2 regions of the Priestia sp. USM5 genome follow, and region 2 is predicted to be linked to the other one. Evidence: riboswitches for the same ligand, from Rfam matches in the RefSeq annotation. Region 2 holds a riboswitch; the other holds the start of a gene.
The links. A riboswitch is a leader RNA that binds a small molecule or an ion and turns the genes downstream of it on or off. The one in region 2 is predicted to bind glycine.
Positions count from the first base shown of each region.

Region 1: another riboswitch for glycine. It lies ahead of ACWATA_RS22435 (amino acid permease); the one in region 2 lies ahead of gcvT (glycine cleavage system aminomethyltransferase GcvT).

Region 1 is NZ_JBSGKN010000001.1:4,258,809-4,267,069, reverse strand. Features, by position in the region: gene ACWATA_RS22460 (SE1561 family protein) at 14-199, shown strand; gene ACWATA_RS22455 (fumarate hydratase) at 362-1,903, shown strand; gene pdaA (delta-lactam-biosynthetic de-N-acetylase) at 1,998-2,807, shown strand; gene rlmD (23S rRNA (uracil(1939)-C(5))-methyltransferase RlmD) at 2,970-4,355, shown strand; gene ACWATA_RS22440 (FAD-binding oxidoreductase) at 4,658-6,007, shown strand; glycine riboswitch at 6,207-6,287, shown strand; gene ACWATA_RS22435 (amino acid permease) at 6,447-7,790, shown strand; gene ACWATA_RS22430 (PAS domain-containing sensor histidine kinase) at 8,070-8,261, shown strand, end outside.
Region 2 is NZ_JBSGKN010000001.1:412,711-420,971, reverse strand. Features, by position in the region: gene ACWATA_RS02185 (lipoate--protein ligase family protein) at 125-958, opposite strand; gene ACWATA_RS02180 (rhodanese-like domain-containing protein) at 1,189-1,572, shown strand; gene gcvPB (aminomethyl-transferring glycine dehydrogenase subunit GcvPB) at 1,617-3,095, opposite strand; gene gcvPA (aminomethyl-transferring glycine dehydrogenase subunit GcvPA) at 3,088-4,434, opposite strand; gene gcvT (glycine cleavage system aminomethyltransferase GcvT) at 4,455-5,555, opposite strand; glycine riboswitch at 5,768-5,860, opposite strand; gene ACWATA_RS02160 (DEAD/DEAH box helicase) at 6,041-7,714, shown strand; gene ACWATA_RS02155 (YqhG family protein) at 7,701-8,261, shown strand, end outside.

The sequences.
Region 1 (8,261 bases), 3.8 Mb from region 2:
AGGAGGGTTTAAAATGGGAAACGCCGTTCGAGATAAAGATTCACAAGTACGTTATTTAAAAGATCGTTTAAATATGTTTGTACACGTATTAGACTCTATGGAGCCTGAAAACACAGATCTAGAAGATATTGACCGTTTGATTACAATGATTGATGACTTAGAAGCAAAATGTGAGCAGTTTAAAAAAGATAAAGAATGAAGAAGAAAAAAGCGCTAGAAAAACTAGCGCTTTTTTGCTTGAAGTGGAAATCCTCCTATAAAGGTCTTTCGAAACAATTTTTGAAGGAGTATAATAAATTTTGAAAGTTGTACGACAGATAGATAAATACATACATTAGCGGGATATGGGAGGAATTAAGTGATGATTGAAGCTTTAAAACAAAGCATGTACGATTTAATTGTTGAAACATCTACAAAATTGCCAAAAGACGTTCGACGTGCTATCGCAAAGGCAAAAGCGCGTGAAAATGCAGGAACGCGTGCAGCAATGTCTTTAGCGACCATTACCAATAATATTAAGATGGCGGATGATAATTTATCGCCAATTTGTCAAGATACAGGTATGCCAACATTTAAAATTAAAACCCCTGTAGGAGTGAATCAGCTTCAAATTAAAGAAGCGATTTATTGGGCAATTGAAGAAGCAACAAAGCACGGAAAGCTTCGCCCTAATTCTGTAGATTCGTTAACGGGAGAAAACAGCGGTAATAATTTAGGCGGAGGCACGCCGGTTATTAAGTTTGAACAGTGGGAAAATGACTATATTGATGCGCGTCTTATTTTAAAAGGCGGCGGCTGTGAAAATAAAAACATTCAGTATAGCCTGCCTTGTGAAGTAGAAGGGTTAGGCCGAGCTGGCCGTGATTTAGACGGTATTCGTAAATGTGTGATGCACTCAGTATACCAAGCGCAAGGCCAAGGCTGTAGCGCCGGCGTCATTGGTGTTGGAATCGGTGGCGACCGTACAACAGGCTATGAATTAGCAAAAGAGCAGCTGTTCCGAAACTTAGATGACGAAAATCCAAACGCTCAGCTGAAAGAATTAGAAGAGTATGTAATGGAAAATGCTAATAAGCTAGGAATCGGTACAATGGGCTTTGGCGGAGAAACGACATTACTTGGCTGTAAAGTCGGCGTAATCAATCGTATTCCTGCTAGCTTCTATGTGTCAGTTGCGTATAACTGCTGGGCTTACCGTCGCTTAGGTATTAAAATCAACGCTGATACAGGAAGCGTTCAAGAGTGGCTGTATCAAGAAGGCGAAGAAGTAGATTTTAATAAAAATGCAGGTGCAGAAGAGAAACAAAATGCGGATGAAACAAAAGAAGTTGTATTACAAGCACCTATTACAGAAGAGCAAATTCGTGAATTAAAAGTTGGTGACGTAGTGCGCATCAACGGTATGATCTACACAGGACGCGACGCTATTCATAAACATTTAACAGACCACGATGCGCCAATTGATTTAAATGGACAAATCATTTATCACTGTGGCCCGGTTATGTTAAAAGATGAAGATGGAAAATGGCACGTAACCGCTGCAGGACCAACAACAAGTATCCGTGAAGAACCTTACCAAGGAGATATTATGAAGAAATTTGGTATCCGCGCGGTTATCGGTAAAGGCGGTATGGGTCCTAAAACGCTTGCTGCTCTTCAAGAGCACGGGGGCGTATACTTAAATGCTATCGGAGGAGCTGCGCAGTACTATGCTGATTGTATCAAGAGCGTAGAAGGCGTTGATTTGATGCAGTTCGGTATTCCTGAAGCAATGTGGCATCTAAAAGTAGAAGGCTTTACAGCTGTAGTGACGATGGATTCACACGGAAACAGCTTGCATGCAGATGTAGACAAGTCTTCATTTGAAAAGCTTGAGCAATTTAAAGAACCGGTATTTAAATAAACATACGTCGGGAACGTATGGTAAAAAGTAACGTTCATGAACGAGAAAATTGAGTGGATACTAAGCGTAAAATGACTTCCGAAAGGAGCTTCTTATGCGCCGGTTCACCTTTTTTCTCGTTTTTTTATTCGTGATGTCAACAGGCATAGCATCTGTTGAAGCACAAATGTATCGAAACACTCCGATCAGCTGGGGATTTCAAAAAAGTAAAAATCACAAGCCTGCATCCGCAGGTACAGCTTATGAACACATTCTTGCTAAGTATGATGCGTTTTACCTCGGCGATACAACTAAAAAAAATATTTATTTAACGTTTGATAACGGTTATGAAAATGGCTATACACCGCAGGTATTAGACGTGCTCAAAAAAAGAAAGGTTCCTGCGACGTTTTTTGTAACAGGACACTATTTAAAAGAAGAGCCTAAGCTAATTAAGCGAATGGTAAAAGAAGGGCATATTGTCGGCAATCATTCATGGCATCACCCTGACTTAACTCAAGTGGATGATGCACGTTTTAAAGAAGAGCTGCAAAAAGTAAAAGATGAATACAAGAATATTACCGGTCGTGATGAAATGAAGTATCTCCGCTCACCTAGAGGTGTATTTAGCGAACGAACGCTAGCTCTTTCAAAGCAAGAAGGCTATACGAACGTATTTTGGTCACTAGCATTCGTTGACTGGAAAGTGAATGAACAAAAAGGCTGGCGCTACTCATACGACAATATGATGACTCAAATACATCCAGGTGCGATCATGCTTCTGCATACCGTTTCAAAGGATAACGCAGATGCGTTAGATCAAGCGATTGTGGATTTAAAAAAGCAGGGCTATACGTTTAAAAGCATTGATGATTTAATGAACGAACGCAAACAAATGAAGAAAAGTCCTTCTAAAACGAAATAAAGATAAAAACCGACGGGAATATTTCTTCTGTCGGTTTTTTGCTGTTGAAGTGTTATAATATGCGTTGATGTCTTTTTTAAAGCGATACGGTCCAATAAGTTTTAAGCAGCTAAAGACCGTTAATAACTATATAAAGAATTTAAACTAATCGGAGTTGGTCTCATGAATAAACCCAAAACTGAAATGAAAGTTCAAAAAGGACAAACGTTTCCGTTGACGATAAAAAGACTCGGTATTAATGGAGAAGGCGTAGGCTATTTTAAGCGCCAAGTCGTCTTTGTACCGGGAGCATTACCGAATGAAGAAGTGGTTGTAGAAGCAACAAATGTTCAGCATAAGTTTGCCGAAGGGAAAATCAAGCGAATTCGCAAAAAATCTCCTCATCGCGTAGAAGCACCCTGTCCGATTTACGACCAGTGCGGAGGCTGCCAGCTTCAGCACTTATCTTATGAAGGTCAGCTAGAATCCAAGCGGGATATTGTTCTGCAAGCGTTCGAACGTCACAGTTCATTAAAAAAAGTAGAGGAAAAAACTCGCCAAACGATTGGTATGGAAGATCCGTGGCGCTACCGTAATAAATCTCAGTTTCAAGTCGGCGTGGACAAACAAAAAGTCATTGCTGGTTTGTATGGACTGAATTCTCACCGCTTGATTGATATTGAAAACTGTCCCATTCAGCATAAAGCTACAAATCACGTGACAAAAGAAATAAAACGAATTTTACAAGACCTTCAAATTCCTATCTACAATGAGCGTAAACGCCGTGGAATTGTGCGTACCATTGTATCTCGAGTAGGGTTTGAAACGGGTGAAGTTCAAATTGTCTTGATTACGGCTAAAAAAGAAATTCCGAAAAAAGAGCTGCTGATGAAAGAAATTCAGCGCCGCCTACCGGAAGTGAAATCACTCGTACAAAACGTAAACGGTCAAAAAACATCGCTTATTTTTGGAGACGAAACGTTTACACTTGCTGGAAAGTCGGTGATTCAAGAAACGTTAGGTGATATCTCATTCGAACTTTCAGCGCGTGCATTTTTCCAACTGAATCCTCTCCAAACGGTGAAGCTATATGAAGAAGTAAAAAAAGCAGCTGCGCTAACAGGCAGTGAAAAAATCGTAGATGCTTACTGCGGAGTAGGGACAATTGGCTTATGGCTTGCTAAAGATGCCAAAGAAATTCGCGGAATGGACACGATTGAAGAATCCATTGTAGACGCGCGAAAAAATGCCAAAGATCATGGATTTGAGCATGCCACGTACGTAACAGGTCCGGCTGAAAAATGGATGCCGCAGTGGGTAAAAGAAGGCTGGAAGCCAGACGTTATCGTCGTTGACCCGCCGCGAACAGGCTGTGATGACAAGCTTCTAAAAACAATTTTACAAGTAAAGCCAAAGAAAGTGGTTTACGTATCTTGTAATCCATCCACATTAGCCAAAGATGTGCAGCAGCTGTCGAAGGCTTATAACGTTGATTACATTCAGCCTGTTGATATGTTCCCTCATACAGCGCACGTGGAGAATGTGGTGAGTTTGACGTTAAAGAAATAAATAGATGAAGAGTAAAGGGCAGATTTGGTTCTGCTCTTTTTTTATTTGAATTGGACTCTTGTTGGAAGAAAAAATATTCTAATATATCTAATTTGAATTATTGGAAAGTTAGGTTTTAGAAAGCATTGGAGCACCGAAAAGAAGTTTTATTAGTACTTATATTTCAGTAAATGAACTGAAATTTCATTTTTTATAGAGATGATAAACGCCAATCTAGTCTTGAAAACCCACACCCTCAACCACTCCAAGAATACTATAGTAATAAAACTGATAAAAAGTATATACAGAGGGGCAGAGGTCAAATGGACTCAATGTTTTTGAAAGGGCTTACGGGTAAAGTGGTAACGCCGAAAGACCCCATTTATGAGGAAGCTCGTCAGGAGTGGAATCGTGCTATTGATAAATTTCCGCTTGTGATTGTGTACTGTGAAAAAAAGCAGGATGTTGTAAATGCAATTCAATGGGCGCGCAAGCATCGTGTAGACATTCGCATTCGATCTGGCGGTCATCATTATGAAGGGTATTCTACGGGTGACTGTGTATTAGTCATTGATATCAGTCGGTTAAACGGGTTGAAATTGGATAGGAAACGGAACATCTTAAAGATGGAGGGAGGAGCAAAGAATACGGAAGTGTATGATTTTATCGGTTCGAACGGATATGTGTTTCCAGGAGGAACGTGTCCGACTGTTGGGGTGTCTGGCTTTACGCTCGGAGGAGGCTGGGGGCTTTCGAGCAGACTTTACGGATTAGGCTGTGACAGCTTGATAGAGCTAGAGTTGGTCAATTATGAAGGAAAGATTATTAAAGCAAACCAATCGTGTAACGCGGATCTTTTTTGGGCATGCCGAGGTTCTGGTGGCGGTAATTTTGGCGTTGTGGCAAGCATGACGTTTCAGCTTCCAAAACCGACGAACAGCTCTGTGACGCTTGTTCGCTTCTTTTATGTAGGTACTACAAGAGAAAAACAGGTACAAGTGATGAATATATGGCAAAGCTGGCTGCCTGAATTGGAAAAACGTATGACGCTAGTTGCCAGTTTTTATAATGCAGAAGGAGAAGGATTGGGCATATTTGCGAACGGCTTCTTTTACGGATCTCCAGAAAGAGCTCGAAAGATCTTGCAGCCTTTTGCAGAGGTGGAGGGGTTCCGAGTCGAGCTAGAGTCATTATCTTTTCTTGAAGCGGTACAAAAGATAGAAGCAACCTATCCTCCGTCTGAAAAATTTAAGTCAACGGGAAGATTTGTGCAAAGAAGTTATTCAGTTGGCGAGCTTGAAAATCTTGCAGATCTCATACAGCGTCCAGCAGAAGGTTCCGTTTACGCCGCGATTTCTTTTTATGCACTAGGAGGAGAAATTCGCAGTGTTGGTAACAGAGAAACGGCCTTCTTTTACAGAAACGCTAGATATATCCTGGGCTTTCAATCTGTATGGACAGACGATGCGTTTGCACGAGCAAACAGAGAGTGGCTGTATAAGCGATTTCAATATATTAAACGTATTACGAAAGGCTCCTATGTGAATTTCCCTATCAGCAACCTTAGAAACTACGAGTATGAGTATTTTGGAGACAACGCAGAGAGATTAGAAAGAGTAAATAAAAAGTACGATCCATTTAACGTATTTAGGTTTCCGCAGGGACTCAGGTAGCATGTAGAAAAGGATACTAAGTTGACGATTGAACCTGTTTCATTACCTTCTTTCGAAGAAGGTAAATAAATGAAAGTCATCTTTCTTGTTGACAAAGCATCCAACTGGTATTAGAATAAACAACTATTCGACAGTCATTATCTTAATCGAAAAATTTAATACGTAGAAAGCTATGATTGCTATGGATCACACTATAGCAGGAGCAGCTTCTGGAGAGATCGCGATAGTTTCGCGACGCCGAAGGGTTCACAATCTCAGGCAAAAGGACAGAAGAGTACCGGATATTTATTTGGTATGTTACTAATTGGTAGCATGTACCATAATATTTGTTATTCTTATGACCATGAGATTGGAGCGCATCCAATCTCTTTTTTTATTGGACTTTATTTTGTAGTCCGCACGATCGCATCAAAGGTTTTATTGTTAGGAGGAGTTAGAGTTGGAACAACGAGAATTAAAGAGGGATTTATCCAATCGTCATGTTCAGCTAATCGCGATTGGAGGAACCATTGGGACGGGATTATTTTTAGGTTCTGGTAAAGCCATACAGCTTGCAGGTCCCTCTATCATCTTTGCTTATTTAATTGTGGGTATTGCGCTTTTCTTTGTGATGAGAGCGCTAGGAGAACTACTGCTGTCTAAAGCAGGTTATCAATCGTTAACAGATATTGCTGAAGAGTATCTTGGACCATGGGCTTCATTTGTCACAGGGTGGACGTACTGGTTTTGCTGGATCATGACAGCTATGGCTGATGTGATTGCCGTTGGCGTATATGTGAAATATTGGTTCAATATTCCTCAGTGGATTCCTGCACTTATTTGTGTAATCATTTTATTAGGACTTAACTTATTAACCGTAAAATTATTTGGAGAATTAGAGTTTTGGTTTGCTTTAATAAAGGTTATTACGATTCTTGCGTTAATTGTTATTGGCGTTATTTTACTGGTAATCGGATTTAAAACAGATGCAGGATCCGTTACGGTTCAAAATCTTTGGAATCATGGAGGACTGTTTCCAAACGGTGTTTCAGGTTTCTTACTTTCATTCCAAATGGTTATTTTCGCATACGTCGGGGTTGAATTGGTAGGGGTATCGGCAGCGGAAACATCAAATCCCCAAAAAAATATTCCATCGGCCATTAATAAAATTCCGCTGCGAATCTTATTTTTCTATGTTGGAGCGCTTATCGTCCTTTTATTTATTAACCCGTGGATGGAATTGAATGCAGCAGAAAGCCCATTTGTTAAAACCTTTAGTTTAGTCGGAATTCCGCTTGCTGCTGGAATTATTAATTTTGTTGTATTAACTTCAGCCGCTTCTGCTTGTAATAGCGGAATGTTTTCAACAAGCCGTATCTTATATAACTTAAGTAAAAATGACCAAGGGCCATCTACGTTTGCAAAACTGAACAAAAACCACGTACCAAGCAACGGATTGTTTGTATCTACGCTGGTTATCTCGGCGGGAGCTTTGTTAAGCAAACTGATACCAGATCAAGCTTTTGGCATCGTAACAACCATCAGCGCTATTTGTTTCATTTGGGTGTGGAGTATCATTTTGATTTGCCATCTAAGATATAAAAAAACGCGTCCACAGCTGCATGCAGCATCAACATTCAAAGCACCGTTAACACCATTTATAAACTATGTTGTGCTAGCGTTGTTTGCAGTGATTCTTATTATTATGCTGTTTTCTGATGCGACGCGCCCAGCCTTATTGTTGACACCCGTTTGGTTTATTCTCTTATTTGGTTTTTACGGGGCTAGAAGGAAGAAGAAATAGTAAATGGGTGACCTCATCATTTCGTGATGGGGTCTTTTTATTGGAAGATAAATAATTGATTTCTACTGTATGAAGAAAATGCAGTAAGCAAAGTTTATATAAGAACCCTAAAAAAGTTTTAGCAGAAAATACAGTGAAAAAGCTCATAGTTTTCTGATAGTAATGTAGAACCAAATGCTTTTCTTCTATGTCTAAAGGTGGAATTCTATCATTTACATGGAAAAGTTTTCATTTTGCAGTACAATGGAGGTAGACTTCATTGAATTAAGGTGAACAAACATGAAATGGTTTAAATCTCATACGTTTTGGAAAATCTTCACGATTAATGTGCTTCTTATTTGTACCGTACTGACGCTAATGTTTATAGTTTCAAGAGTGATGCTGCCTAATATTTCTCAAGATCAATATCGACAGGTAACTGATAAAACCGTCAAGAGAATGAAAGAGCAAATTAACATCGTTATTAAAGAT
Region 2 (8,261 bases):
TAAAAAAAGTGTTTGACTTTTCTTCCCTATATATTCTATTAGCCAAGCATTGTTTCTAAAAATTCCAATAAAAAGTGCAACTTATAAGAAGTTGCACTTTTATCTATTTACCATCCGCATTCGTTTAGCGCTTAAAGTTCCACTCATCCGATCCGTACTTTGTGCGCGCTAGTTCTTCTACATATGCTTCCTCTTCTTCAGACAGTGTATACGGTTCTAAATCGATATCAAGAGCAGAAGCAAATCCTTTATAAAACGCTTCTTTTGCTTCTTCGATAGAAATTTTGCGGCCCGCAATTGCATTGATCGCTACGGCTTTAGAACGAAATGCGCGCTGCATTCTTTCTTTCACGCGGTCATTTGGATAATTAAACACGCTGAATAATTTATCTTCATCAATCTCTAACAGAATAGAGCCGTGCTGTAGAATAACTCCTTTTTGTCTAGTTTGGGCACTTCCAGCAATTTTGCGGCCCTCTACAACAAGTTCATACCAAGAAGGAGCATCAAAGCATACGGACGAACGAGGGTTTTTTAAGCTATTTTTTTCTTCTTCTGAACGAGGAATAGCAAAATAAGCCTCGAGCCCTAACGAACGAAATCCTTCCAGTAAACCTTCAGAGATGACGCGATATGCCTCTGTAACTGTCTTAGGCATATTAGGATACTCTTCAGATACAATGACGCTGTAAGTAAGCTCTTCATCATGAAGCACGCCCCTGCCGCCCGTTGGACGTCTCACAAAGCCTAATCCTAATTCTTTTACTTTATCAAAGTTAATTTCTTTTTCAGCTTTTTGAAAATAACCGATCGACAGCGTTGGAGGGTTCCATCCGTAAAAACGAATCGTAGGTGGAATTTCCCCTTTACTATGCCATTCTAATAACGCTTCATCTAACGCCATATTGTAATAAGGCGAACGGTTGTTGGAATCAATAAATCTCCACTTTGCTTTCATCTACCTCATCCTCAGCTATATGTAATATAAAAAATAAATCCGTTTTTTAGTCTACCAAAAGATTGAGCTAAGGAAAAGCAAAGAGCAACATAAAACTGCGAATTCAAATGTGGTAGTTTTTTCATTTTCGGGAAGAAATCCGCTAGATTCAAGGCAAAATCGCTTTACTTCTAATTTCATTCACTTATATAATAAGAGTATGGATTTTGTCGAAGAAAGGAAGAATCAGCATGTCAGCAATTACAGCAGTACTCATTTTACTTGGAGTAATCATCATATACTCTGTCGTTATGTTCTTTATCCAACGTCGCATTATGAAAACGTTAACTGAAGAAGAATTCCGCAGCGGCTACCGCAAGGCACAGCTAGTTGATATTCGTGAACCGAATGAATTCGAAAACGGACATATTTTAGGCGCACGAAATATTCCGCTGTCACAGTTCCGTATGCGCATTAAAGAATTTCGTTCAGATCAGCCTGTCTACATCTATTGTCAAAGCGGAATGCGCACAGGACGCGCAGCACAAATGCTTCGTCGCCACGGTGTTAAAGAAATCTATGATTTAAAAGGCGGCTTCAAAATGTGGAACGGTAAAGTGAAAAAGAAAAAATAATGGTATGTATATAGAAAAACCTCGCCTTTGGGCGAGGTTTTTTGTTAGACGTTTTGAACAGCCTGTTCTTTCTGATAGCGAAGCACTGGCTTTCTAGCTGCCAGCGTTTCGTCAAGGCGCTTCACAACCGTTGTATGAGGAGCTTCCTGTACGACTTCAGGCGTTTCTTCTGCTTCTTTTGCAATTTGAATCATCGCATCGATAAACGCATCTAGCGTTTCTTTCGACTCTGTTTCCGTTGGTTCGATCATCATGCACTCTTCTACGATAAGAGGGAAGTAGATCGTCGGCGGATGATAGCCAAAATCAAGCAGTCGTTTCGCGATATCCAATGTGCGCACACCAAGCTTTTTCTGACGTTTTCCTGATAAAACAAATTCGTGCTTACAGTGACGGTCAAACGGCAGCTCATAGTGCTCTGCTAAACGACGCATCATATAGTTGGCATTTAACACAGCATTTTCTGTTACGGCTTTTAAGCCGTCTGGACCCATTGAACGAATATACGTATAAGCGCGAACGTTGATGCCGAAGTTTCCGTAAAACGGCTTTACGCGTCCAATTGACTGAGGACGGTTATAGTCAAAGTGATAGCCTTGTTCTGTTTTCACAAGCACTGGTTTAGGCAAATAAGGAATTAAATCTGCTTTTACCCCTACCGGACCAGAACCAGGACCGCCTCCTCCATGAGGGCCTGTAAACGTTTTATGAAGGTTTAAATGAACCACGTCAAACCCCATATCTCCAGGACGGGCTTTACTTAATACTGCGTTTAAATTTGCACCGTCATAATAAAGCTTTCCACCTGCTGCGTGAACAATTTCAGCCATTTCTAAAATATCTTCTTCAAATAACCCTAGCGTATTTGGGTTTGTTAACATTAAAGCGGCTGTATCTTCTCCCACTACGCGGCGTAAATCCTCTAAGTCCACTAAACCATGTTCATTTGATTTTACCGTTACCGTTTCAAATCCCGCAACTGTTGCCGAAGCAGGGTTCGTTCCGTGAGCTGAGTCTGGAACAATGACTTTTGTTCGCTGCGTCTCACCATTTGCTTCATGATAGGCACGAATCATCATAAGCCCGGTCCACTCGCCATGAGCACCCGCTGCTGGCTGAAGTGTTACTTCATCCATTCCCGTAATTTCTGTTAAATGCTCTTGTAAATCATATAAAAGTTCGAGAGCACCTTGAACCGTTTGCTCATCTTGAAGCGGATGAATATGCGCTAGCCCAGCAATCCGTGCTGCTTGTTCATTCACTTTTGGATTATATTTCATCGTGCATGAACCAAGCGGATAAAACCCTGAGTCCACTCCGTGATTTCGTTTTGAAAGCGCGGTGTAATGACGCATAATATCGAGTTCTGATACTTCAGGAAGCTCAGGAGCTTCGGTACGGACATACGCTTTTCCAAGCAGCTCTTCAGCATTTACTTGCGGAACATCTAACTCCGGCAATGAATAGCCGATTCGCCCTTCTTTACTGCTTTCAAAAATAAGTGATTGATTTTGATTAAGCATGAAGATCCCCCAATTCATTTACAAGTTGGTCAATTTCCTCTTTTGTACGGAGTTCTGTAAAAGCAAGCAGCATGTGATTTTCAAGCGCTTGGTTATCACGGCTAAGATCATAACCGCCAATTATTTTTGATGCTAATAAATGATTGTTTGCTTCTGTTACCGAAACAGGAAGCTTCACGACTAATTCGTTAAAAAACGGTCCTTCAAATGCTACATTTACCCCTTTTGCCTTTAACGCTTCATATGCATAATGCGTTTTTGATAAGTTTTGCAGCGCCATTTCTTTTACACCTTGCTTGCCTAAAGCTGTCATGGCAACTGATGCCGCTAAAGCATTTAACGCTTGATTTGAACAAATGTTAGACGTCGCTTTATCACGGCGTATATGCTGCTCACGAGCTTGAAGGGTTAAAACAAACCCTCGCTTACCGTTTTCATCCACCGTTTGCCCTACTAATCGTCCTGGAATTTTCCGCATAAGCTTAGACGTAGTTGCAAAGTATCCGCAGTGCGGGCCTCCAAATTGACTTGGAATACCAAATGGCTGTGCATCTCCAATGACAATATCAGCTCCAAATTCTCCAGGAGGCGTAAGTAAACCTAATGATAAAGGATTGCTTGAAACCACAAACATACATTTTTCTTGATGAGTAATTTCTTCAATTTCTTTTAACGGCTCGATTTGTCCGTAGAAATTTGGATACTGGACAATAACAGCTGCCACGTCACTTCCCATCTCTTTTTCTAATGCAATCATATCTGTTACGCCGTCTGCTGCAGGGATTTCTACCACTTCAATGTATTGACCCTTCGCATACGTTTTTAACACATCTTTTGACTCAGGGTGAACGGCCGCAGAGACAAGTACTTTTTTCTTTTTCGTTTGACCCGCACTGAGCATAGCGGCTTCTGCTAAAGCAGTTCCTCCGTCATACATAGAAGAATTGGCCACGTCCATCCCCGTTAACTCACAAATCATTGTTTGAAATTCAAAGATGGCCTGAAGTTCTCCTTGAGAAATTTCCGGTTGATACGGAGTATAGGCCGTATAAAATTCTGAACGAGAAATAACATGATCAACAATAACCGGCATGTAATGATCGTAAACTCCTGCTCCTAAAAAAGAAGCATAGTCTTTTAAATGAGCATTTTTAGCAGCCATATTATTTAATTCTTTTAACAACTGAGGCTCTGAAGCCGCTTTTTTAATATTGTATTCTCCTTGAAAACGAACGCGCTGCGGAATATCTGAAAATAAATCATCAACAGATGAAACACCAATTGCTGCTAACATTTGCTGCTGATCTTGTTCTGTCATTGGTAAATAGCGATGTAACATGTTAAATTCCTCCCCAAAGCTTACTTTGAACGTTTATAAAAAGGTGTTGAAACCACTTTTGCTTTTAAGCGTTTTTTCCGAACCTGCACTTCCACTTCTTGACCAAGCTCTGTATACTCTGCTGATAATAGCGCTAAACCGATGTTTTTCTTTAATGTCGGTGACTGTGTACCTGTTGTCACAAATCCAATTTGTTCTTCATCTGCAAATACTTCGTAACCGTGTCTTGGTATACCTTTATCAATCATTTCAATTCCTACCAGCTTACGAGGTGCCCCGCTTTCACGCTGTTCTTTTAACACTTCTTTTCCAATAAAGCTGTCTTTGTTCGTCTTTACTGCAAATCCAATTCGAGCTTCAATGGGCGTAATATCTTTTGAAAGCTCTTGGCCATATAAAGCCAAAGTAGCTTCAAAACGAAGCGTATCGCGAGCTCCTAGTCCGCAAGGCAACACACCGTCCTCACTTCCTGCTTCTAAAATAGCCGTCCACAAGTGAGAGGCGTCAGCTGAAGAACAATAAATTTCAAAACCATCTTCTCCGGTATATCCAGTACGTGAAACGAGAGCATTTACATTCGCTACTTCTACATCATCAGCAAATGTAAATGGCTTTAATGAAGCTAAATTTTCATTCGTTAACGTTTGTAAAACTTTTTCTGCTAAAGGACCTTGTAATGCTAGCTGCGCAGTTTCATCAGATTGATTAACGAGCGTTACATCTCCTTGTTTGTGAGACACAAGCCACTCATAGTCTTTTTGAATATTAGCAGCGTTTACGACCAGCAAATACTCTTGATCTGCTTTTTTGTAAATCAGCAAATCATCTACCGTGCCTCCGTCTTCATAACACATAGCCGTATACTGCGCTTTTCCATCTACAAGGGTAGAAACGTCATTTGTCATCGTATGCTGAAGAAAAGCTAAGCTATCAGCTCCTGTCACAAGAATTTCTCCCATATGAGAGACATCAAAAAGACCTGCCTTTGTACGTACAGCTTCATGCTCTTCTTTAATAGAAGAAAATTGAACGGGAAGAGCCCATCCTCCAAAATCAATTGTTTTGGCACCATATTTTTGATAGGTATCATAAAGCGGCGTTTTGTGTAATTCTGTTGTCATATTTATGTCCTCCTCTTTTTCACGTGAAACTTTTCATAACGGGGAGTTTTCAAATAGTGTGGGGATCACTATGTATCCAAACAAAAAAGGACAGAAAACCCCCTACTGTATTTAGTAGGAAGTCTCTGTCCTTTTCACCTGAAAGTTTACCTATAAACGAATAGGTTTGCCTCGTGGGTGGTCTATAAACGCATAGACACTCTCCAGAGCTGCGTCAAACAAGAGTCTTTTTGCCTGAGAGATTCACAATTTTATTGCTTGCTCCTTCGGCGCTACATTCAAGTAGTCTCTCCCCGTGTCGTCATTCGCTTCTATAAAGTTGGTAAAGTTGGGCATACTACTGAAAGATGTATCTTTCTTTATTCACACAATCATTTGTAAAGTGCTAATCTATTTTCTTTTTCAAATTTTCTAAATATATTTTTATCCTACCTGATTCTTATCATTTGTTCAATAAAAATTTTTTACAAAGGAGCATTTTTATCATGAAAGTGAAATTAAACATCGATGAAACATGGGAAGCAGCCTTCTCAACTAAATTGGAGCAAGACGGCCCTTGGTCTGCATGGGATTTGTATAAACTTGCCTATGAAATAGAAGACCAAACGCTTATCTCAGAATTTGAAGGGCTACAAAGCCCAAAACATTTAGCCGATTTAACGCCGCTTCCTCATCAACTCGAAGTAGCCAAACAAGTAGTCGAAACAATGAATGGGAAAGCCATTTTAGCAGATGAAGTAGGACTAGGGAAAACGATTGAAGCAGGGTTAATTTTGAAGGAATATATGATTCGCGGGCTTGTTAAAAAAGTTCTCATTTTAGTTCCAGCTTCGCTTGTTTCACAGTGGGCTATGGAATTGAATCAAAAATTTTATATTCCCGCGGTCCCTCAAAGAAAATCATATGTGTGGGATCAGTGTGACATCGTTGTATCTTCAATTGATACAGCAAAACGTTCCCCTCATCGAGAAATTGTGCTAGAACAAGACTACGACCTCATCATCATTGATGAAGCTCATAAACTTAAAAACAACAAAACAAAAAACTATGAATTTGTTCAAAGCCTGAAAAAGAAATTTTGTCTGTTGCTAACCGCAACACCGATTCAAAATCGAATTGAAGAAATTTTCAACTTAGTCTCTCTTTTAAAGCCTGGCCATCTCGGCAATAAAGACTATTTCGAAGAATTATTTTCTGCTAAAAAACGCTCTTTGCAAAACGATGAGCACTTAAAAGAGCTTGTTAACAAAGTTATGATTCGAAATCGCCGCCATGATACTGGTATCGAATGGACGAAGCGAATTGTTCAAACCATTCCTGTTGAATTTTCACCGAAAGAACGCGAGCTATACGATGCGATTACGTCTTTTAAAGGAAACGGACTGCACCCTTCAAGTGCTTTTTCAATTTTAACCCTGCAGCGAGAGGCCTGCAGCAGCCGTGAAGCGGTGTATATGACATTAAAAAACATGCTGGAACGTCAGGAAGATCAAAACAGCGCATTAACGGAACATATGATTACTCCGTTAATGCAACTACTTCAGCAAGTGCCGCAAAATGCAAAAGCAGAAAAAGTTCTGGAGCTCGTTCAAAAAATTGATGACAAAGTTATTATTTTCACTGAGTACAGAGCAACTCAACTGTACTTACAGTGGTATTTAAAACAGCATGGAATTACCTCTGTACCGTTTAGAGGAGGATTTAAGCGAGGTAAAAAAGACTGGATGAAGCAGCTTTTTGAAAGCCACGCGCAAGTATTTATTGCCACTGAAGCGGGCGGAGAAGGAATCAACCTTCAGTTTTGTCATCATATTATTAACTATGATCTACCGTGGAATCCAATGCGTCTAGAACAGCGAATTGGAAGGGTACATCGTTTAGGTCAAAAGCATGATGTTCACATTTACAATTTAGCGATTCAACATACGGTCGAAGAACATATTTTAAAATTGTTATACGAAAAAATAAACCTTTTTGAACGAGTTGTTGGAGAGTTAGATGATATTTTAACAAAGCTTGATTTAAAAAATATCGAAGAGCATATTCAAGATATTTTATTTCATTCACGGAGTGAAGGAGAAATAAAAATCAAAATGGAGAACTTGACGTCTATTATTCAATACGAAGACAGCGAGGAGGATCAGCATGCAGCAAACTGATATTCATCAATTTTTAAAGCGTTACTTTCTAGCTAATAATTGTTCTATTGTCACAGAAACACCATCTTATCTAAAGGTTCAATTAACAATCGAACTTGACAAAGAGTTGATGAATCGTCCATTTTATTGGCATTATGTTGAAAAGACAGGCGGAGAAGCAAATCCTGCTTCACTCACTTTCATTACAGATCCCGCGTTTGAAGACGATTCTGTTCAAGGAGAACGAATTCATTTTGGCTCACCTAGGCTGCATCAAATTTTCGCTTCTACTCAAAAGCTAGGCGGGTTTATTCATCTGTATGAACAAGTTTCATCAGCTCAGCCAACAAATCAGCCTTTACACCCTTGGCTTGCGTTAAATATTAAAGTCTCATACAAATGCGACCGTAAAAAGGATGAGCTCTTGTCGCTTGGCATTAATTTAATTAACGGACAAATCGTTGAATCATTTCATGAATCAATCATTAATCAAAATTTATCATCTAAAATCTCGGACTATTGCTTTACTCTTTCACCTTTTATTAAGCCGAAAAGTGCGATTGCACGA